Regions from separate parts of the Caldalkalibacillus uzonensis genome, predicted to be linked through region 1. Evidence: a T-box and tRNA genes for the amino acid it is inferred to sense, from the RefSeq annotation. Region 1 holds a T-box; the other holds one or more tRNA genes.
What was found. A T-box is a leader RNA that pairs with one kind of tRNA and senses whether it is charged. The one in region 1 lies ahead of ileS (isoleucine--tRNA ligase), so its partner is inferred to be a tRNA-Ile.
Positions count from the first base shown of each region.

Region 2: it encodes a tRNA-Ile, which carries the amino acid that the T-box ahead of ileS (isoleucine--tRNA ligase) is inferred to sense. The anticodon was not compared.

Region 1 covers NZ_JAUSUQ010000006.1:189,534-200,941, reverse strand. The annotation lists gene J2S00_RS09950 (TRAP transporter permease) at 69-2,057, shown strand; gene J2S00_RS09945 (FbpB family small basic protein) at 2,181-2,312, opposite strand; gene ileS (isoleucine--tRNA ligase) at 2,591-5,371, opposite strand; T-box leader at 5,468-5,738, opposite strand; gene J2S00_RS09935 (DivIVA domain-containing protein) at 5,889-6,389, opposite strand; gene J2S00_RS09930 (YlmH family RNA-binding protein) at 6,479-7,252, opposite strand; gene J2S00_RS09925 (YggT family protein) at 7,263-7,529, opposite strand; gene J2S00_RS09920 (YggS family pyridoxal phosphate-dependent enzyme) at 7,618-8,298, opposite strand; gene pgeF (peptidoglycan editing factor PgeF) at 8,316-9,155, opposite strand; gene J2S00_RS09910 (YlmC/YmxH family sporulation protein) at 9,258-9,575, opposite strand; gene sigG (RNA polymerase sporulation sigma factor SigG) at 9,725-10,510, opposite strand; gene sigE (RNA polymerase sporulation sigma factor SigE) at 10,605-11,330, opposite strand; gene spoIIGA (sigma-E processing peptidase SpoIIGA) at 11,324-11,408, opposite strand, start outside.
Region 2 covers NZ_JAUSUQ010000001.1:227,580-238,987, forward strand. The annotation lists gene J2S00_RS01115 (DUF1542 domain-containing protein) at 1-1,365, opposite strand, end outside; gene J2S00_RS01120 (ABC transporter permease) at 1,370-2,257, opposite strand; gene J2S00_RS01125 (ABC transporter ATP-binding protein) at 2,254-3,180, opposite strand; gene J2S00_RS01130 (DUF8726 domain-containing protein) at 3,181-5,550, opposite strand; tRNA gene J2S00_RS01135 (tRNA-Tyr) at 5,847-5,931, opposite strand; tRNA gene J2S00_RS01140 (tRNA-Glu) at 5,936-6,012, opposite strand; tRNA gene J2S00_RS01145 (tRNA-Ser) at 6,044-6,134, opposite strand; tRNA gene J2S00_RS01150 (tRNA-Met) at 6,166-6,242, opposite strand; tRNA gene J2S00_RS01155 (tRNA-Pro) at 6,287-6,363, opposite strand; tRNA gene J2S00_RS01160 (tRNA-Arg) at 6,369-6,445, opposite strand; tRNA gene J2S00_RS01165 (tRNA-Gly) at 6,467-6,541, opposite strand; tRNA gene J2S00_RS01170 (tRNA-Leu) at 6,570-6,657, opposite strand; tRNA gene J2S00_RS01175 (tRNA-Lys) at 6,671-6,746, opposite strand; tRNA gene J2S00_RS01180 (tRNA-Ile) at 6,857-6,934, opposite strand; tRNA gene J2S00_RS01185 (tRNA-Gly) at 6,946-7,019, opposite strand; tRNA gene J2S00_RS01190 (tRNA-Gln) at 7,024-7,098, opposite strand; gene J2S00_RS01195 (response regulator) at 7,681-8,328, opposite strand; gene J2S00_RS01200 (sensor histidine kinase) at 8,318-9,676, opposite strand; gene J2S00_RS01205 (hypothetical protein) at 9,761-9,973, opposite strand; gene J2S00_RS01210 (hypothetical protein) at 10,112-10,675, shown strand; gene J2S00_RS01215 (B12-binding domain-containing radical SAM protein) at 10,780-11,408, shown strand, end outside.

The DNA of each region.
Region 1 (11,408 bases):
GTGTGTTTGGCCCCTTGATTGGCTTATCTGATTGATTGCCTTATTAAATCAAGGTGGTGACTTCCTTTATGACTAAACAAGATACAACTCAAACGCAGAACCAAACCCAGGATGACTCCCTCTTGGAAAAATATGACCGGGAAAGTGCTTACCGCAAAAAATTAGGAAAGTGGGCTTGGGTTGTCTCTTTTTTAGCCATTTCACTGACGTTGTTCCATCTGTATACAGCTTCATTTGGCATCCTGCGCTCTCAGATGCAGGGGGCGATCCACGTGGGAACGGCTTTGGGTCTCATCTTTCTTTTGTATCCTGTGAAAAAAGGAATACAGCGCAAACAAAAAAGTGTCCCCTGGTACGATGTCATACTGGCTTTCACCTCTCTCTTTGTTGGCTATTATTTTGCTTTCTTTCTCGATGAGTTAACAGTTCGTATCCCTAGAGGCAATGCAACTGAGCTGGATATTATTGTGGCGACACTTGGGGTTCTGCTCGTTCTGGAAGCCACACGCCGCTGTGTCGGCTTGCCGATCGTCGTTATAGCCACGCTGTTTATGATTTATGCCTTGTACGGCCAGCAAATGCCTTTCTTTCCCCATCGCGGCTTTACATGGGAAAATCTGGTAATACGATTATACTTTAGTACAGAAGCTATTTTCGGTACACCTATTCAAGTGTCGTCTAAGTTTATCTTCCTGTTCCTCTTTTTTGGCGTGCTGCTGATCAAGACAGGGATTGGCCAGTTCTTCAATGATTTGGCCTTTGCTGCCACTGGCCGATATACAGGGGGAACAGCGAAGGCAGCTGTAGCAGCTAGTGCTTTACAAGGAACAGTAACAGGAAGTTCCGTAGCCAATACGGTCAGTTCGGGATCCTTTACCATCCCTATGATGAAAAAATCGGGGTTTAAACCGGAGTTTGCAGCAGCTGCAGAAGCTTCGGCCTCCACAGGCGGCCAATTAATGCCCCCGATTATGGGTGCTGCTGCCTTCTTGCTGGCTGAGTACACTCGCATCCCCTACAGTCAGGTCATGCTGGCTGCCCTGATTCCTGCTTTGCTTTATTTCACCGGTGTGTTTATGGGTGTGCACTTCGAGTCCAAAAGGCTGGGCATTAAAGGCCTGCCCAAAGAACTGTTACCAGATATTAAAGAAGTGATCTTGCGCCGCGGCTATATGATTTTGCCCTTGGTGCTGATCTTTAGCACATTACTGATGGGCTTCTCACCTATTCGTGCAGCCCTGGTGGGTATTGCCACCGCATTTGTGCTCAGTTTCTTTAGAAAGGAAACTCGCTTTTCATTTAGGGATATATTAGAAACGTTGGAGCAAGGGGCACGGGTTGCTTTACCCGTGATCGCGGCTTGTGCGACCGCTGGGATTATTGCCGGAATCGTTGTGATCACAGGATTGGGAGGCAAAATAGCCGGTGGGATTATCAATCTGTCCGGCGGTGTTCTGTTCTTGACCTTAATCTATACCATGTTTGCTTGCATCCTGCTGGGCATGGGGCTGCCGACCACGGCTAACTATGTGGTCACCGCTTCCATTGCTGCACCCGCCTTAGTGAGTCATCCTGACTTTGCTGTACCTGTGCTTGCCGCACACTTGTTTGTGTTCTACTTTGGCATTGTGGCTGACATTACACCACCTGTCTGTCTTGCCGCATACGCAGGTTCAGGTATCGCCCGCTCCAATCCGTTTATGACAGGAGTAACAGCGGTCAAACTGGCTGTAGCAGCATACATCATTCCTTACATTTTTGTCTTTAATCCCATGCTCATTCTGATCGACTATACACCATTATTATTAGCACTTGCTGTGCTCACTGCACTGTTTGGGATGGTCGGGATCAGCAGTGCTTTAATGGGTTATCTGATTCGCCGCGCCTATGTTTGGGAGCGTATCATCTTATTTGTAGCGGGACTGTTACTCATTTCCCCCAATAAATGGGTGGACTTAGCCGGATTGGTGCTTATTGCCCTGATCTGGTTCATCCAGAAACAACGTGCCGATGACTCCGGCCTTAACAATAAGCAGGTTGAACCACAGCAAACTTAATGAAAATCTAAAGAGTAGGCGGGACTCTTCCCCGCCTACTCTTTATACGTGTATACCACTGTTTACACTTGTTAAGCATTGGCCAACAGACATTGAATTAATGACTGCAATTGGTTGTCTTAATTAGTACAAATTTTTTACATGCTTTTCTTCCAGGCGCTTTTCGATTTTTTCTAACTCTTTTTTATCATTTAGGAGCAGATCTTTGTTCTCTTTGATCAGCTCTTCCAGAGTAATTTTTCTGGTACGGCGCATGTGCATCACCTCTTTTTATTTTTTTATGTCAAGTAGGATTAGTCAGATATTTACCCTTGGATCATTGTGACCCTTTTCACTTATTATTTTACCCTATTTTTTTAGTTTGTAACCATTATAATTGTTACATTTGTTTGACAATTGGCCGCAAAAAGAACTAAGTGCTATAAAAGCACTTAGTTCAGTAATATTATTATAACATAAATTTCTGACCAGGTTAAGCAAGAGAGAACATAGGCTTCGCCATCGCCCTTAGCTTGGCGAAGCCAGGTTGTCTTTTACGCTTTCATAAGGTGTTGGTAGTGCTCGTTGACAATGCTGGTACAGCGCGGGCAAAGCGTGGGGTGTTTCTCATCCTGTCCACGTTCAGGGGTGATTACCCAGCAGCGTTCACATTTCTCACCTTCAGCCGGCTGGATATATACCTTCATGCCTTCTAAGCCTAGTGCCTGTTCATGGGCGGGAGTTTGCTCATCATACAGCTCAACCTGAGACACGATAAACAATTTGTCCAGCTGATCGAACTGCTTTAATAACTGGAAGTTTTCTTTGTTCGGATAGAGATGAACCTTGGCTCCCAATGATGAACCAATCACTTTTTCTTTACGGGCCACTTCCAGGGCTTTGAGTACTTCGTCCCTGGCTTTCATAAAGGCATTCCACTTTTGTTCCAAGTCCTCATTAAAGTAAGTTGGATCCACTTCCGGAAAGTCTGTCAGCTGAACGCTTTCTTCCTGGACGCCAGGGATATATCTCCACACTTCCTCGGTGGTGTGCGGCATAATCGGCGTCAGCAATTTGACCAGCATGGTTAAGATATCATACATCACCGTTTGTGTAGCCCGGCGTGCTTTGGCCTGAGCAGGCTCCGTATACAGCAAGTCTTTGGAGACATCCAGGTAAAAGGCGCTTAATTCAATGGTGCAGAAGTTGTGGATGGTCGTATACACATTGTGAAATTGGAAGTCCTCATAGGCTTGCCGAACCCGCTTCAGCACCTTTTGCGCCTTCAGCATAATGAAATGGTCCAGTTCCGACCACTCCTCCATATTGACCCGGTCCTGCTGTGGATCATAGTCGGCCAGGTTACCCAGCATAAAGCGTAAGGTATTGCGGATTTTACGGTACACCTCGGCAATTTGTTTCAGTATCTCATCGGAGATGCGCACGTCCTGTGTATATTCCACGGAAGAGACCCACAAGCGCAGGATGTCGGCGCCAAGCTGATCCATCACTTTTTGGGGCACAATCACATTGCCCAGCGATTTGGACATTTTGCGTCCCTCTCCGTCCAAGGTGAAACCATGGCCCAACACTGTTTTGTACGGAGCCCGACCGTTCACGGCCACTGAAGTGGACAGTGATGAGTTGAACCAACCGCGGGATTGGTCGGTTCCTTCCAGATATAAGTCTGCTGGCCAGGAGAGGTCCTCCCTTTGTTTCAGCACTGCCTCATGGGAAGAGCCGGAGTCAAACCAGACATCCATTGTGTCTGTCTCTTTCGTAAAGGAGGATGAGCCGCAGTGCGGGCACTTAAATCCTTCCGGCAACAGCGCTTGTTCATCTTTCTCATACCAGGCATCAGAACCTTCGTGAAGAAAGACGTTTGAAATGTGCTCAATGGTTTCATCTGTAATAATCTCTTTTTGGCAGTCCTGACAATAGAAAATCGGAATAGGCACACCCCATACCCGCTGGCGGGATATACACCAGTCACCCCGGTCCCGGACCATATTGTATATGCGGGTCTCGCCCCAGGCCGGCACCCACTTGACTTTCTTGATTTCCTCCAGCATTTTTTCACGGAAACCGTCAATGGAGGCGAACCATTGCTCTGTGGCCCGGAAAATAACCGGCTTTTTGCTGCGCCAATCATGGGGATAGGAGTGCGTAATAAAGGACAACTTAAGTAAGGCACCTGCTTCATCCAGTTTTTGGGTGATTACTTTATTGGCATCATCATAGAACAAGCCTTCAAATCCAGGTGCTTCTTCGGTAAAGTATCCGCGGTCATCAATAGGGCTTAAAACTCCCAAGTTGTATTGCTGTCCCACATAAAAGTCCTCTTCCCCATGTCCCGGAGCGGTATGCACACAGCCGGTGCCAGATTCCAACGTGACATGCTCACCCAAAATCAGGGGGGATTCCCGGTCATACAGCGGGTGGCGTGTGAGCACATGTTCCAGTTCTGCACCTTTGAAGGTGTTCAAGAACTCATACCCGTCCCATTCCAGCTCTTGTTGCAGCTGCTCCAAAAGCCCCTTGGCCACCAGATATTTGTGTCCCTTGACACGAACCAGTGCATAATCAAATTCGGGGTGCAACGCAATGGCCAAGTTGGCTGGAATAGTCCATGGCGTGGTCGTCCAAATCACAACCGCACTGTCCTCATCCAGCTTACCCTTGCCATCTATGACCTGAAAGGCCACATAGATGGATGGCGAGCGTTTATCCTTATATTCAATTTCAGCTTCAGCCAGTGCGGACTCGGAAGAGGGGGACCAATAGACCGGTTTTAACCCTTTATAGATGTATCCTTTCTTGGCCATCTCCCCAAACACTTTCACTTGACGGGCTTCATACTCAGGCTGGAAAGTAATATAGGGGTTATCCCAATCTCCGCGTACCCCAAGGCGTTTAAATTGCTCCCGCTGACGGTTAATATACTTTTCAGCATACTGTTTGCACAGCTGTCTGAATTTAGTGATCCCCACTTTTTTGCGGTCCACTTTTTCGTTCTTAATCACAGCATGTTCAATCGGCAACCCATGGGTATCCCATCCGGGCACATATGGGGCATGGTAACCTGTCATCGATTTATAGCGGACCACAATATCTTTCAGTACTTTGTTCAGGGCATGGCCCACATGGATGTCCCCGTTGGCATAAGGGGGGCCGTCATGGAGGATGTAGGTTGGACGTCCTTTGGTCCTTTCTTGCACTTGGCGGTAAATATCGATCTCGTCCCACCACTTTTGCAGATCCGGTTCCCGCTTGGGCAAATTGGCCCGCATGGGGAAGTCTGTTTTCATCACTTGTAATGTTTGACGGTAATCCATTGATTGATCCCTCCAGTTTCAAACTCATCTGTCATGAAAGAATAACAAGACATGGGAAAGGATAAAAAACTAAAACGATAAAAAACCTCTCATCCATCTAGGGACGAGAGGTTGCTCGCGGTACCACCCTAGTAAACGCAAGCAGTCTCTGACACCGTTATAAAGGAAGGATGATAACTGTTATACTCTGTCAGGAGACGCTGCGTTCACTCTGGATTCGTAAGGTGAATCATCCCGGTCACGCTTACTCTCTATTCAGCGTGCCAACTCCCAGGTGATCTTCAATAACCCGTTTTCATCAGGCTTCCACCATCCCTGATTCGCTAGGGAAAACGATGTTATTTACTCTCCTGTTCATCGTTGTTCAGCTCTGTTGATATATATTTTATTATAGGCAGTATAAAGAATAAGTAAACCCCGCGTCAAGCCCGTTTTTAAAGTTCAGCCGTTTGTGAAAGGAACGGTGTGAAAGACATAGTTGGGCGGCTGCATCATAGTTTGGGCTAAGCAGAGCACATTAGCGGGATACTCTCAGCTCTTCCACTTCATTTAGATCACTTTTGGCCAGCTTGTCCCAATCGTCATTCTCCAGCATCTCCAGTTGCGCTTCCAACAGGGTGCGGAAACGGGTGCGGAAAATGGACGCTTGTTTTTTCAATTCCTCAACTTCCATGGCAATTTTGCGTGATTTGGACAACGCTTCATTGATAATGCGGTCCGCATTTTTTTCTGCTTCCTTAATAATCAGCTCTGCCTCTTTTTTGGCATTGGCTTTCACTTCATCTGCCGTTTCCTGGGCAACGATGATCGTTTTACTTAAACTTTCTTCAATGTTACTAAAGTGGCTCAGCTTTTCGTTGGCTTCGGCCACTTTTTCTTCCAATTCCTTTTTTTCGCGAATTAAAATTTCAAATTCCTTGATCACCAAGTCCAAAAACTCATTCACTTCATCTTCATCATAACCGCGGAACACGCGCTTAAACTCTTTATTATGAATGTCCAACGGCGTTAAACCCATGCCCTGCCCCTCCTTCAATTCTTACTTGTATTCACTCTTGGCGCTTTTTAACCTTATTCGACACAATATCCAAAAATCCTGCTCATTGATCACTTTTTAAATCCAAGGTAAATGCGAAATTTATCTTTACGGGTTTTTCTGTCAATCTCTTTAAATAAAAACCGACCAAAACCCTTGATGGAGATCGTATCACCCTCACTGACTGTTTCCGCAGGGTGATCTTCCGTTTTCCAATTAACCTTCACTCTGCCCGACTTGATCAGTTGCATGGCTTTGGCCCGTGACAGGCGGATACACTCAGCAACGATCACATCCAACCGCAGGGAGCTGACAACAGCGGTCAGCTGATCCCAAGTCTCATCAGGAACAGACAAAGCCGACCATTCAACTCTTTCTATTTTGACCCGCTGACGTCCAATTTGGGTTAAGTACAGACGGATATACTCTTCCATCTCTTTGACCACAATCACCTGCTTGGTCTCCGGGGTGATTAATATATCTCCCACAACCTCCCGTTTAATGCCCAGCCCTAAAAGTGAACCGAGGACATCACGATGGGTGATTTCCCCTGCCTGGCTGTGCTCTATGGCTAACAAAGAGAGCTGAAATTCTTTATGACCTGCGTCCCAATAAGCGGGGATGATTAGCGCCCGCTTGCGTTCAGCTTGATCATATCCGCCCCACAATGTCACACTCACATCGGGGATGTGGCCCACAACAGAGCGGATAATAAACTGCTCCCTGGGATTTAAGAAAGGGGTTAAACGGGGCTGGTGGCGCACACCGACCAGCTCAGCCCACTCTGTGATCCGCTCCACAAAAGGGCGCTCCTCAGTGCGGAAATGCTGCTTGAGATGCTCCATGCCAAACTCCTTACAACAACATGTCGATTAAAGCCACTGCACCATAGTTGGCAAAACGCAAAGCAAGTAAAGCAACAATGGGAGAAATATCGATAAAGCCCAGGGGCGGAATAATCTTGCGGAATGGGGCCAAAATCGGTTCTACAAATTTGCCCAGCAGTTCACCAAAAGCGGACTGGCGTAAATTGGGAATCCAGGACATCAAAATGTAAATAAACACCATCAACGTATAGATAAAGAAAAAAGTGTTAACAAATTCAATCAAAAATGATTTCATTTCATCACCTCATTTCTTAATCTGCTGCACCGTTTCAATGGCCTGTGTCAAACTATGTATGTTGCGCCCCTCCATAATAGGATACTGATTATCGGCCCATTAAACAAGAACCTAGCCGCAGATAAGTAGCTCCTTCCTCCACAGCAATGGGGTAATCATTGGACATTCCCATGGACAATTCCGTTAAGGGGGCATGGTCGTACTTCCTGTCCTGCAAAAGAATTTGCAATTCCTTTAAGCGGCTGAACACCGGCCTGGTTTGTTCAGGATCCTCCACATAAGGGGCCATTGTCATTAAGCCAATGGGAACAATATGGTTAAACTCAGCCAAATGCTCCACAAACCGCTCTACCTCATCCGGATGAAGACCATGTTTAGAGGTTTCCCCTGACACATTGACCTGGATAAAACAAGGCATGCGCACACCATGCCGGGCGGCCCTTCTTTCAATCTCCCTGGCCAGAGAAAGCCTGTCCAAAGAGTGAATATAACGGAATTTATCGATCACATATTTGACCTTGTTCGATTGCAAATGGCCGATAAAGTGCCATGTTCCCTTATCACCCAATTGTTCCCACTTCTCTAGTGCATCTTGTGCTTTGCTTTCACCGATATGTTCCAGCCCCGCTTTGAACACCTCTTGCATCTGCTCCGGAGACATGTACTTTGTCACAGCCACCACCGTAATCTCGTCTGGGCTGCGTCCGCTTCTGGCACAGGCCCGCTCAATGTTATCCCGAACCTTCAGCCACTGGTCATAGATGCTCAAGGATCATCCTCCTCTCATTACTGTGCTGATTTTTGCCTAATGGCGATAAAGCTGGCCATGCGCCCCGTTCGTCCTTGCTCCTTACGATAAGAGAAAAACAGATCAGGACGGCAACTGGTGCACCACTGAGAGATATCAATGTTGCTCCCAGGGATCCCTGTATGAATCAATAAGTCATAATTAATCTGTTTCAAATCAAGCATATATTTACCGCCCTCTTTGTCCCGGATCACACCCTCACTTAAGCGGGGCATCATTGACCCCAAAGCATTAATCACCCGGTCATCCACTTCATAACAGCAACCGCCAATGGCAGGTCCGATCAGTACCTTGATCTCTTCAGGACGGCTGCCAAACTGTGCTTGCCAGCGCTTCACCATTTTGGGACCGATCTCGGCCACCGTTCCTCTCCAGCCGGCATGGGCCAGCCCAACGACTTTTAGCCTGACATCTATTAAATATAATGGCACACAATCGGCATAAAATGAAGTCAAAAGGATGGAAGGATAATCGGTATACAAGCCGTCAACACCAGGAATGGCGCTGTCGCTCCCGCGGCTGCCCCGCCCTTTATCACCGGGCTTGACATAGTAAAGTTCAGCACCATGCACTTGTTCTCCACAAACCATATCCTCAAGGCTCATCCCCAGCCGCTCAACCAAACGCTGCCGGTTAGTCATGACGTCCTGTTCATTATCGCCCACATGGAGGGCGCAGTTAAATGAGGCGAAAGGCAGCCGGCTCACTCCTTGTTTACGGGTGGTAAAACCGGCGATCAGCCAAGGGTAGTCTTTGTACCATTGTGTTGGAATCAAGAGGTGCTCAGCAGATCGTGTCAAAACCTCGCTTGTGCTCATCCAGCCACGCTCCTTTATCCTTATCTTATAGAAACGGAGTGAAAAGCTCAATAGATAAGGGAGAACAAGCCCCTGCCTCCTGCAGCGCTTGTCCCCCACTAATCAGCCTTGAGAGTAGGGGCGGTAAACAGGCGGCTCAGTGCTGGAAGACTTCTGCTCACCTTCTTCCTCCAGGCGATAGCTGGATGTATCCAAGCGCACCAAAATGACGTCACTACCGATCTTCACAATATTGTGCCAAGGAATAACAATATCCTGCCCATTGGAAAACAACCCGAAAAACTTTCCAGGACCGGGACAAACGATCGCATCAATGTGCCCCTGTTGCAAATTGATCTCCAAATCATAGATGGTACCTAGATTTTTTCCGTCCACAATATTGACAACGTCTTTGGTTTGTAACTCCGATATCTTGATCATCGGTGTCCCCACCCATTTCAGCTTGATTAATACATGTATATGTGCTTCAAACAAAAAAGTCCACAAAAAAATGCCGGCCGTCCCCTCATTGAGTGATTACTGGCGGCCTCATCAGCCTCTCAATGGTGGGCGACCGGTCCTGTACCCCATTAGGGATGAACCTGCACATATTTTTGCATCTGGGCAATGGCTGCTTTTTCCAAACGGGAGACCTGTGCCTGGGAGATACCGATTTCATTGGCCACTTCCATCTGAGTTTTGCCTTCAAAAAAACGCATGGAAAGAATCGTTTTTTCCCTGTCATTTAGCCGGCGCATCGCTTCTTTAAGAGCGATTTCCTCCACCCACTGATAATCTTTGTTTTTGTCGTCACTAATCTGGTCCATGACAAAAATAGGGTCTCCTCCATCATGGTAAATGGGCTCAAACAGGGAGACAGGGTCCTGAATCGCATCTAAGGCAAAGACCACGTCTTCCTTGGGGACGTTTAATACTTCAGATATCTCCTGCACGGTTGGTTCGCGGGAATGTTCATTCGTTAATTGGTCCCTGACCTGCAAAGCTTTGTAAGCAATGTCCCGTAAGGAGCGGGAAACGCGGATGGGATTGTTGTCACGGAGATAGCGGCGAATTTCACCAATAATCATCGGAACAGCATAAGTGGAAAACTTCACGTTTTGACTGAGATCAAAATTATCAATGGATTTCATTAAACCTATACAACCGACTTGAAACAGATCATCAACATACTCCCCTCGATTGTTAAAGCGCTGAATGACACTTAATACCAGGCGCAAATTGCCGTTCACCAGCTTTTCACGAGCTGTATAATCCCCGTTTTGCATCCGTTTAAAAAGTTCTCTCATTTCTTTGTTGGTGAGCACAGGCAGTTTAGAGGTATCCACTCCACATATCTCAACTTTGTGTCTGCTCATTGGCTGTTCCCTCCTAGTGGAGCTAAGTTAATGTTAAGTATCTCCTAGGAGGGAAAAATTATGCACTCACTAACCGAGGGGAAAAATGTCTCTCTTACATCATTTTTTTGAACTCTTTCCTTAGGCGCTTGATGATGCGCTTTTCCAGCCTGGAAATATAGGATTGGGAAATCCCCAACATATCAGCCACGTCTTTTTGTGTTTTCTCTTCTCCGTCCCTCAGGCCAAAACGCAATTCCATAATTGTTTTTTCCCGTTCGGACAATTTGTGCAGCGCCTTATGCAGCATTTTCTTTTCCACTTCTTCTTCGATTCCGCGGTGAATGGTATCACTGTCCGTACCCAGCACATCAGACAGCAGAAGCTCATTGCCGTCCCAATCCACATTGAGGGGTTCGTCAAAGGAAACCTCAGTTCTGATTTTGTTGTTCCGTCTCAAAAACATTAATATTTCATTCTCAATGCACCGGGAAGCGTACGTGGCCAGCTTGATTTTTTTCTCCGGGTCAAAGGTGTTAACCGCCTTGATCAGACCGATGGTGCCGATGCTAATCAAGTCTTCAATATAGATGCCTGTATTTTCAAATTTGCGGGCAATGTACACCACCAGACGCAAATTGCGTTCAATCAGCATGGCCCGGACGGCCCGGTCACCAGTGGATAATTTGGATAACAAATGCTCTTCTTCATCCCGGGTTAACGGCGGAGGCAATGCTTCGCTTCCGCCGATATAGTAAATTTCTTCAGTCTTAATGCCTAACAATAACAACAATCGGTACCAAAATAGCAACAAGGTCATTTTAAGTTTTGTTTTCAGCATTTGATCGCCTCCCTGTACTGAGTGCTACTCTTTTCGTTGGAGAGAACAAGATCGGGATGAACAACAGCTTGAAACAAG
Region 2 (11,408 bases), on a different contig from region 1:
AAGTTGCCTCGACCCAGCACCCAGACCGGCACCGCTTCCCCCTGGTCCTGATCCGCTGCCCCCCGTTCCTCCTCCGCCTGCTCCCCCTCCGGACCCTTGAGTGCCGGATCCCTGAGCGGTCCCTTCTCCGGTCGAACCAGACTGCCCCTCACCTTGGCTATTGCCTTGGCCTTGCTGTTCGGCATGCCCGCTGCCTGCTGACCCGGAGCCAGGCTGTCCGGAAGTTGAAGAAGGGGGTGAAGCGGAACTTCCCCCTTGTTGGCTTGCCGGCTGGGAGGGGTTGGCAGCCCATGTGCCGGAGGAAGTCACCTCTCCGGCCAAGAGCTGCTGTGCCTGGGCCAGCACCGTTTGAGCCTCACTCAACTGGCTGGCAAGTTGAGCCGCTTGAGCCGCAAACTGACCAGAGTGGCTAAGCTGTTGCTGAAGCAGGTCGGTGACGGCGTTCTGATTGGCTTGTTGCCCTTCTGCTGCCAAAGCTTCCAACCTGTTTTGTAATGCTTTGAGTTCTTCTGCTAAGAGCTCCAGCTGCTCAGCTGATAATGCCCCTTGAAGCACATCCATGTCGACGGGCTGAGCGTTGGCCGCTGCTTGTTGCACAGCTTGATACATGTGTTGCAGGGCGTCCTGTCTCAGTCTCTCCCTGTCGGCTAGAGCAGCCAGCTCTGTGCTTGCTTGCTCTATATTGTTTATGTTTTCAGAGAGAGATTGCCTTTCCTGCAACTGCTGCTGAAGATCTTCTAATTTTTGGATCAGGTCCTCCTGCTGTTCCGCTGTCAATTGTCCGCTCTGCTTGATGTCTTGCTTGGCCTCTTCTAATTTCTGTGTGGCCTCGTCAGTGGCCTCTTGGGTGATTTGTCGTTCGTAGAGCACATCATCCATGGGATTGGGTAAAACCATGAGCAGCATCAAAGTGGCCAGTAAACTGCCAGACACAATCAACCGTGTGCCGGCCACCTTCAAGACAGGCATCTGTTTCAGTATGGCCGGCAGATGATGACGCAGTTGTTCAATGGCATCTTTCTTTTGTTGCCGGGCAATAGGGGACGGATCAGCACCATATTGCCAAGCGGTCATCACGCTCTCGTTTAAGCCCCGTTGATCTGCTTCCCTGGCCGCCTGACGATAAGTGGGACGCTGTGTCCAGGTAGCCATAAAGACGGCTGCTGCAGACAGCAGCACCACCAGCCACAGGAACAGCTTGGCCTGGGTAAGGGGAATCACACGGGAAAGCACAAGGATCCCACACCCCAAACCAAGCGCCACAGGGATCACCCGCCAGCTGATGTTCCAGATCAAACGGTAAATCAACCGCTTCCGAATCGGGGACAATAAGCGGTAAAGTTCATCTTCCCGGCGTGTAAACACGTTCTCACCTCTTTAACCTGAGCGATGGGCGTACCGGTTTAATGAAGTAGATGGCCAGCAATAAACAGATCAGGCACATTCCGCCCAGCACCATCAGATACAGGACATACGGATCCACAGGCAAGGCAAATTGGGGGCCTGCACCACCGAAAGACCCTGGAGGACCCATCCTGTCACTAAGCGGTCCAATGTCAAAAACATATAACATGAGGAATAACGGATTAATACTCTGAAAAAATTCAGCCCAAAACACATTTTGGGGTGGATAACCCTGCGCGGAACGATAAGCCAGTTCCTGTATGACAACTGAAGCAATAAACGTGCCGGCCAGGTAAACAAAAATAAAACCATAGGTAAAAACAGTGGCGACACCTGTCCGTTTAAACATGGTGGAGAACAGAATGCCAATGCTGCCCACAGCAAACATGGTGATTAAATACAACAAGAAGACTTTAACTAATTGCTGGGGAGAAATGCCTCCGTATAAAAAGACAATGCTGTAGAGCGGAATTGAGGACAACACCAGAAACATCATAAAACTGAGGGAGGACAGCCATTTTCCCAAGATAATTTTCGATGCCGATGAATTGGTGGTAAGCAGGATATCTAACGTTTGCCGCTCCCTTTCGCCACTGATCACCCCTGCTGTCAGCCCTGGCGTCACAAAACCGATTAAGGCAAATTGCAGCATGGTGAGCATCATGAACAATTCCCGTGAAGCCCGGGGATTAAAATAGGTTTGATCCCCTGTCATCAGATAAATAAAGGTAAAAACAATCCCGCCCAAAACAGCAAGGTAAAGCGTAATGGCCACTGGCGCCCGTCCCGACCGCATTCTTAAGCGCAGCTCGTTGACCAGAATCGGATTGTGTAATCGCTTAAAGACATTCATGATCCCACCCCCTTCGTAATTTTCATAAAGATTTCCTCCAGATTTCCCTGGGCTTCACTAAAAGCCACAACAGGGTATCCCCTCTTCATCAGCTCGGCAAGAAGCTGGACCTGTTCAGCATCGGAACCACTAAAACCAGCCTCAATACGATCATCCACTCGCCTGACCGACGTGACCAAGGGATGGCTGCTTAACATCTGAATCACTTCCTCCCACCCGTTTAACAAGCGGATAGTGATGATTTTTTGTTCATTTATCTTCAGATTAATCTCTTCCATGGTTCCTACCGTCACCAATTCCCCGCCTTCTATAATCCCGATCTGATCACACATTTCAGCTAATTCGGGCAGGATGTGTGAACTGATTAAAATCGTTTTGTCCATGTTGCGCAACTCTTTTAAAATCTCCCTCAGCTCCACCCTGGCCCGGGGATCAAGGCCTGAAGCCGGCTCATCCAAGATCAGGACCTGTGGATTGTGCACCAGGCATCTGGCCAGACCCAGACGCTGCTTCATCCCCCGGGACAAACTGTCTACATAAGCTTCCCGTTTATGGATTAAATTGACAAGCTCAAGCAGTTTGGGGATGATCTCTTTTCTCTCCCGTACGGGAATATCATAATTGGCCCCGTAAAAATCGAGGTATTCCTCCACTTTAAGATTGTCATAAACACCAAAAAAGTCAGGCATGTAACCAATCAACCGGCGGACTTCCCGGGGATTTTCCGTCACCTCAAATCCGCCGATAAAGGCTTTTCCACTGGTGGGAGCCAATAAAGTAGCCAGGATGGACAGGGTGGTCGATTTCCCAGCCCCATTGGGTCCAACAAACCCGAAAACAGTCCCCTCCTGGATCTCCAGTGACAAGCCTTTTAAGGCCTCTGTTTTTCCAAACCGTTTGGTTAGTTGCTCAAGTTTAATCATTTACTCCACCACCTGTCCCTGCCAGCTGATTCTGGGTATCCCAATATGTTGGAAATCTTGTGAACTGGATAAACGGATCCGTATCATGTTTTCCTCGGAGAGGTAATCTGGCTGCTTCTTCACTACCAAAGTGTGCTGATCAAGCACCTCATCCAATGGTTCATAGGTTTCTGTTTTCCAGTTATAAATCTCTCTTGTAAACTGTGGGTTGTCATGACTCCAGGTACGCAGATAAATCTCCTCTGGCTCTACGGTCATATGGGGATGTTCCACTTTAATGTCAAAGACCAGTTCCCCATTTCGTCGGATGACGTAACCATCCCCTGAATGCTCCACAGTGTCGTCACTGTCGACCAGAGCGGGACTAACGACGCCTTCGGGAACAAACACAGACCCATCAGGTGCAGGAAGCACATTTAAAGCCGCTTTGACGAGCAGCAGGGAATCGGTTTGATAGGAATGGTCCGCTATTTCCAAGTCAATCACGTCAACATCTGTCCAACCAATAATCATAAATGGGTCAGTCATCATGGAGAACGGACGGTGCATATTGAACATATCCAGAATCAAATATTCTCTGGTTGAATAATAGTTGTGCTGAGGCACGTTTGTTTTGATGCTATCTGGCAGCAGACGCTCGACTGGCGGAAATACGTCCCTGCCTGACTGGGCCGGATTATATGTAAAAGACACTTCTTGTGACTCACCAGGCTCCAGTGTGCCAATATCATGCACCCTGGTCCCACTTACCACTTTGGCATCATAAATGGTTAAAGATGTGTGATTGGTGACAGTGCCCTTCATTTCCCCTTCCTGAAAGACAAACTGGGATTCAAAATGACCGATATCCGGCAGTGACGTTTCAAACAAGGCTTTTCGCAATGACCAGTATTCAACATCTTTAAATACAATGTCAGCTTGTTGGGGAGGATGGGTGATCCAGACATCACGGTTGGTGTCCGCAGGCGGATATGAACGGTAATAACTGTCAATGGCAGCCCTTACGCCTCCCGTTTCGTTATAGCGCAGATGGTAATCGCCGCCCTTGGGAACAAAGATGGCTGACACCGCTGTCAGCTGGGCCTGCTCCGTTTGTTGAAGATCAAGGATGCCGACTTGATGGACAAGCACATTCTGCGTACGCTCCATGCTGCCATAGAAAAAGATAACCAAGCCAATCAGGCAGGCAACGCCGGGCACAATCATCCACATCCAGCCCCGTTTGTCCCGACGCTTTAAGATCCAGTATAAGACTGGACCGACCAGGACGATATACAGTCCAAACAGAACACTGATCGTGCTTAAGTCAGGCAGCTGCAATGACGGGATGCGTTCAGCAGCCTGCAGCAATGACCAGTACTGATCATAAGGATCCATCTTCGCTGCATCGTATCCAGCAGACGTCACCACTGTTCTGCTGAGCAGCTCAGCCCACACATGTTGATGCCCCTCCCCAGCGTTGATAAACTCCCCGGCCAGATCATAAGCAACATACAGGACATGCCCATGCCCAGCTGGTCCAAGGACAAACAGGGGATTCTCGTCTTGCTCAACCACAACTTGTCCCTTAACCTCTCGAGTGCGGCTGATCGTCAGCGGTCTTTGAAGGGGTATATTGTCAGCTATATCGGTGTCCAAACCTGGCAGTTCTTTTAAAGACACCGTCCCATTTACCTTTACAGGAGAAATATCTTTAAGCCTATCAGGAAGTTTATCGTAATGTGGCCCTCCAGCCAGGACAAGCAGGCCGCCATTCAATGTCCATTCCTGAATCGATTCAACTTGGGCAGAAGTGAGCTGATCACGGGAAAAATCATTAATCACGATCACATCAAGGCCATCAAGAAAGATGGGCCTTTCAGGTATGTCACTGCGATTTAAAGCAACAACCCGAACAGAACTGTGAAAGATGTCTTTAGGCAAGCTTTCCAGAAAGCTGCCCGTATTCGGATCTTCGGCTAACACACCGATTAAAATGGCTTCACCTGACAAAGATGGTCCGCTCAAGGTGGTTTTGGCTACTTCCTTCCCCTCTTGCACCAAGCGGACAGATGCACCAGACAAATAGTCGCCGGGCACATACAACGACACCATTTGGGTGGTACCTTGGGAAATGGCCACAGGCCGGTAATAGACTCCGCCAAAGTCACCAGGGATATCAATGGTGACTTCTCCTTCAATATCTTCACCCATGTTGGTCACTTTCACTTGGACAGGAACCCAGCTGGCAGGCTTGTACACACCGCCGAATCCCACTTTTACTTCCAATTTCACTTGTTCATCCGCAAAAATGGTTGAAGTCAGTAATAATGAAGCAACGATAATAGCCACCAGAGCACAAACTAAACAGCGAAACGTGTTGGGTCTCATCCGACTGACAGACATATACATATATGAAAACCCCCGTTACTTTATGATTTTTTCTATACCACTACTATCAATAATAAGACGCTTCAAACAGCAAAAAAGTTTCGATTATTTAATGAACAAGAACTATAAAATAAGTTAAAAAAGTAAGATCATGAAAATAATTGTATCACTCACTCCCAGGTCATGAGAACAAAAATATTTGAAAAAACAAAAAACCCTCTGAATAGAGTTCAGAGGATTAATCAAAGTAAAAACGGAGTCATGTCAATTAAGACAATATGTAAAGCTTAAGGTTATGGTGGAGGGGGACGGATTCGAACCGCCGAACCCAGAGGGAGCAGATTTACAGTCTGCCGCGTTTAGCCACTTCGCTACCCCTCCACAATGGTGACCCGTAGGGGATTCGAACCCCTGAATGCCGGCGTGAAAGGCCGGTGTGTTAAGCCACTTCACCAACGGGCCACGATGGTTAAATCAGGATATAAATGCTTCCTGGCGGAGGAGGAGGGATTCGAACCCCCGCGGGCCGCGAAGCCCCTGGCGGTTTTCAAGACCGCTCCCTTCAACCACTTGGGTACTCCTCCGCGTTTTCATCATGATAATCAATGGGTAAAATGGTGGCGGCGGCGGGGATCGAACCCACGACCTTACGGGTATGAACCGTACGCTCTAGCCAGCTGAGCTACACCGCCAAATTAAAATTTAAAAAATAACCATAGAATAGAAAAGAAAAAAATGGTCGGGAAGACAGGATTTGAACCTGCGACTTCCACGTCCCGAACGTGGCGCTCTACCAAGCTGAGCTACTTCCCGAAAGATGGTGCGCCCTGAGAGACTCGAACTCCCAACCTTTTGATTCGTAGTCAAACGCTCTATCCAGTTGAGCTAAGGGCGCTTGTTATATTTTTGTGATAAATGGAGCGGAAAACGGGATTCGAACCCGCGACCCCCACCTTGGCAAGGTGGTGCTCTACCCCTGAGCTATTTCCGCTCATCATGTTTATGATAAACAGTGTAAATGGTGCGGGTGAAGGGATTTGAACCCCCACGCCCGTAATGGGCACTAGACCCTGAACCTAGCGCGTCTGCCAGTTCCGCCACACCCGCACATTGTAAATAATGGTGAGCCGTGAAGGATTCGAACCTTCGACCCTCTGATTAAAAGTCAGATGCTCTACCAGCTGAGCTAACGGCTCATTAAGGACAAGTGTTAGTATACAACGTTTATTCTGTTTTTGCAACACCTTTTTTACACCCTCAAAATTGGATAACAAAACAAACTCAACAGGTAATTATCGACTAAAAATGGCGGGCCTAAGTGGACTTGAACCACCGACTTCACGCTTATCAGGCGTGCGCTCTAACCAGCTGAGCTATAGCTCCCATGGAAGGAAATGGAGCGGGTAATGGGAATCGAACCCACGCTACCAGCTTGGAAGGCTGGAGTTCTACCACTGAACTACACCCGCTCGTTGGCTGGGCTGGCTGGATTCGAACCAGCGCATCACGGGGCCAAAACCCGTTGCCTTACCACTTGGCTACAGCCCATCACAATTTATTAATGATTTAATTATATACAAATTCTAGATGGCGGAGCTGACGGGATTCGAACCCCTGAATGCCGGCGTGAAAGGCCGGTCTGTTAAGCCACTTCACTAACGGGCCACAAATATAATCTGTCAAAATCAACGCAAGAGATAATATACCAGGACTTTTTCATTTTTGCAACCTCTTTAAATAAAGAAAGACAATTCAAAGCTTTCCCCCAAATGATTAACATATTAAGGTGATTTTTTAAACAGACGCTTGATTATTTTAATCAAAGACCAGAAACGATTTTGACTCCCTTTGCTCAAGTGTTTATACTTCCACGCATGGTTCGCATTGTAACGGACGTCGTCCATATACTGTTTTAAAACCCACTCATGATCTGTTGGATTATACATGTTAATCCCTCCGTGATTGACGGCAATTAACCTCTATTTTTACTGTCACTGGAATTATAACAACGGAGGGATTCTTTAGCGTCGGGCAAGCGGTTGATTTTAAAATACAAAAAAGGTCTCACTCCAATGTAAGGCCTTTCCTCATGTCAGATTCAGACTATAGTCTCAGTTTAGCAATAATACCTCATTGTTGATGGCCAAACCATTTATGCTTAATTGCATACACTGCGGTCTGCGTGCGGTCATGCAACTCCAATTTGGCCAAAATACGTGTAACATGTGTTTTTACCGTTTTTTCTGTTACATTGAGATCCGCCGCAATCTCTTTATTGCTTTTGCCCAATGTGATATGGTACAGCACATCTTTTTCTCTGGGTGTTAAACTTGAAAATTTCACTGCTGATTCTTCCTGGGAGGTGACATGTGTCACCAGTTGATGGGTCACTTGAGAATGAAGCGCTTTTTCCCCGCTAACCGTTTTTTTGATCGCTTCTACCAAGATATCAGGCTCCACATCTTTAAGTTGATATCCTTCTGCTCCCGCTTTAATACCGGACAATACGTATTCTTGATCGGAGAAACTGGTTAAGACAATCACTTTGACCTGCGGATACGTCTCCTTAATCTTCCGCGTGGCTTCAATCCCATCCATCTCCGGCATAATCAGATCCATCAGCACAACGTCAGGCTGATACTTCTCTACTTTGGCAATAGCTTCTTTTCCGTTTCGCGCTTCTCCCACCACTTCAATATCCCTTTGGGTTTGCAGAAAAAACTTTAATCCTTTAAGCACAATGGCATGATCGTCTACCAACAACACTTTAATCTTCATTTGTTTCTCTTCCCCCATCCTGCTTTAATGGTATGCTCACATGCACTCTAGTGCCTTTGTTTTCCTGGCTGTAAATATGAATAGAACCGCCTGCCTCTTCTGCCCTTTCTTTCATGCTGGTTAAGCCCAGCGAATAGCCATTCCCATCAACAGCATGAGGATTAAAGCCGCATCCATCATCGATGATACTCAGTCTGATTTGTTTTTTATCAATCGTTAATTTAATGGTTGCTACGTTTGTTCTGGCATGTTTTCTGATGTTATTAAGTGCTTCCTGACCAATCCGCCACAATGTTTCTTCTACACGGCGTGGCAATTGGGCGATCCCTTCTACTTGATCATTAATCTTTAGTCCTATTTTTTGCCCGTACTGTTTGAGGGTAGTCATAATGCCTGCTTCCACGTTGGCAGGTCGGAGTTGCCAAATGAGAGAGCGCATATCAGCCAAGGCTTCCTTGGACAATGTTTGGATTTCTTCCAGTGACTCGCCCACTAATTGAGGATCGGTAGGCAGGCATTCTTTGGCACCCCGGGCCATAAGGGATAACGAAAAAAGCTTCTGATTAACCGAATCATGTAAATCCCGGGCTAACCGGTTTCGTTCCTCAACAAGGAGCATTTCCTGCTTCTGCTCATGCAAACGGATCGTTTCGATCAACAAAGAAAGATGATCTCCCAACGCTTTAAGGACGTCTCTTTCCGTTTCGGAAAGCGGGTTGTCCGTTGTTTGGGCTACATACAGCAAGCCGATGGGTTTATCCGACAGTATCAGCGGAACAGCTGCGGCATGCCACGTGTTTTTTTCTCTTACATCTGGCAGAAAAGCAAGCTTTTCCTGCCCAAGGGCGATGTTCTGTTGCTCCAGAGCTGATTTGATGACGTGAGCATTGGTCAGAGAAAGCTTATGATCGATTTTGGTTGTAACGACTGCTTCTCCTTTATAAAAAAGGCTTTCCAAGCGCAGCTGTTGGTTTTTTATGAGGAACAAACTTATCACAGGCCATTGAAAATGGCGGGCAATATGTTGTACCACTTTTTCAGGTAATACCCTTATATTGTTTATTTTCCAGAGGACCCGGGTCAGTTCATCAAGTTGAGCAAAATATTCCGCCCGTTGTTTCTGGGCTTCGAACAAATTAATTCGCTCTACCGCCGTACCGATTTGAAACGCAACCGATTGTAATAACGTCAATTCCTTTTCTGTAAAGTGTTCTTTGCCCGGAGAGCCAACGTTGAGCAAGCCAAAGCGTTTGCCGCTTGCCATCAATGGGACCGTAGCGTGATGAGTCAAATTTTGGGTATCTCCCCACTGATAAGTCACCGCATCTTCCAGCCGTTTACATTCCATGATATTGACAGCCTGCTGCAATTGCCCGGACCAAAATTTGTCCAGACACCAACAAGACATGTGGCGCATGGGCTTTTTGTTCTCCTATTCCAGAGCCGGAGGAAGGCAGTGATCTGCCACACATGAATAATGAGGCCGATCCTTGACAAGAAAAATCCATCCTGTCTTCAGTTCAGTGACTTGCAGCAGCTTTTCAAGAACGCTTGGCAACATCTCATCCAGGTCGACACATTGGTTTAACGTTTCGGCAATTGTTTTTAATGTGAAAAGTTCATCAACTCGATCTGCGTTACCCATCTAGTTTCACCCTTTGCCCGTATGATTCTATACCTACTTTACCATATTCGATTTGAAAAGGAATAAGAAGACGCAGGAATAGGAACGATATGTAAGAATAAAGAACAAGGGATGATTAAACGAGGTGGGAAGTTGATTATGAGTCGTTATGTTGCTTGCATGCTCACGATTGTATGGGTCATCACCAGTCTTGTGATCGGCGTAGTAGCTGCTCAGCAGCCGGCTAACATCGATCTTGAGAAATTGACTGCAAAAGTGCCCAATGCACAAGCATTGGTGGATCAAGCTGATCTCATTGTTTACGGCACACCCAGGGAAGAGCCGAAACAAGAACCCACAAATCAAAAAGTAAACGATGGCGAATTGGTGATCTTCTATCAGAGTTTTGAGGTTAAAGAGGTGATACACGGTCCAGGTTCCCGCAGGGTGGAGATTGTTCGTCCGGGTGTTGAACCTCTTCCTCCCCCTGAGGATCCGATAAACTTAGTGTATCCTGGCCCTTTGGCTGATTCAGTGGACTATGTGTTGTTTCTGAAACAATGTGACACCACACGCCATTATTATGTGGTCGGGGTGTGGCAAGGGGTATACCCGCTGGACCCTCAGGGCAGAACCATCGCTTTGTTGGAAGAAGGATTTCCCACGTTTCACGGCTTAACCGTAGAGGAAATGAAAAGAAAAATCAATCAGCTCCAATCATAAGGCGAATGCCTAACAGAACCCTCTATTTGCGCCGTCTGGCCATTGGGCTTATACTTAATGAAGACGGTGCATTCTCATTTCTAGAAGGGAATAGAGGGATTTACATGAAAGTGATCGTCAGCACATTAAATGCCAAATATATCCACACTTGTCTGGCCTTGCGTTATTTAAAAAGCTTTGCCGAACCGGAATTCCCGGTTGAAATAAAAGAATATACGATTAAAGAGCCGACCATGAGTATTGTCACTGACCTGTACGCCCAGACGCCTGATGTGCTGGGATTCAGCTGCTACATCTGGAACATTGAGCAAACAATCCCAGTGATTAAGATGCTCAAAAAAGTAAAACCAGAGCTGAAGATTGTCTTGGGCGGTCCAGAGGTATCCTATGACGTTGCTTATTGGCTGGAGCGTATTCCGGAGGTGGATTTCATCGTTGTCGGAGAAGGTGAAGAAACTTTTAAGCATTTGCTGCAGGAAATCCACAGCAGTCAAAAGTATCATTTGGTGTTTGGTCTGGCTTATCGGAACAAGCAGGGCCGTCCGGTAATCAATCCACCTAGGCCCAAGCTAGATCTGAATACAATCCCCTCTCCTTTCCGGTTTGAGGAGGATTTGCCTCATCTGGCCAAACGAATCACTTACGTAGAGACAAGCCGGGGATGCCCGTTCAGCTGCCAGTTTTGTCTCTCATCAATTGAAGTTGGTGTCCGCTATTTCAATATTGACCGCAT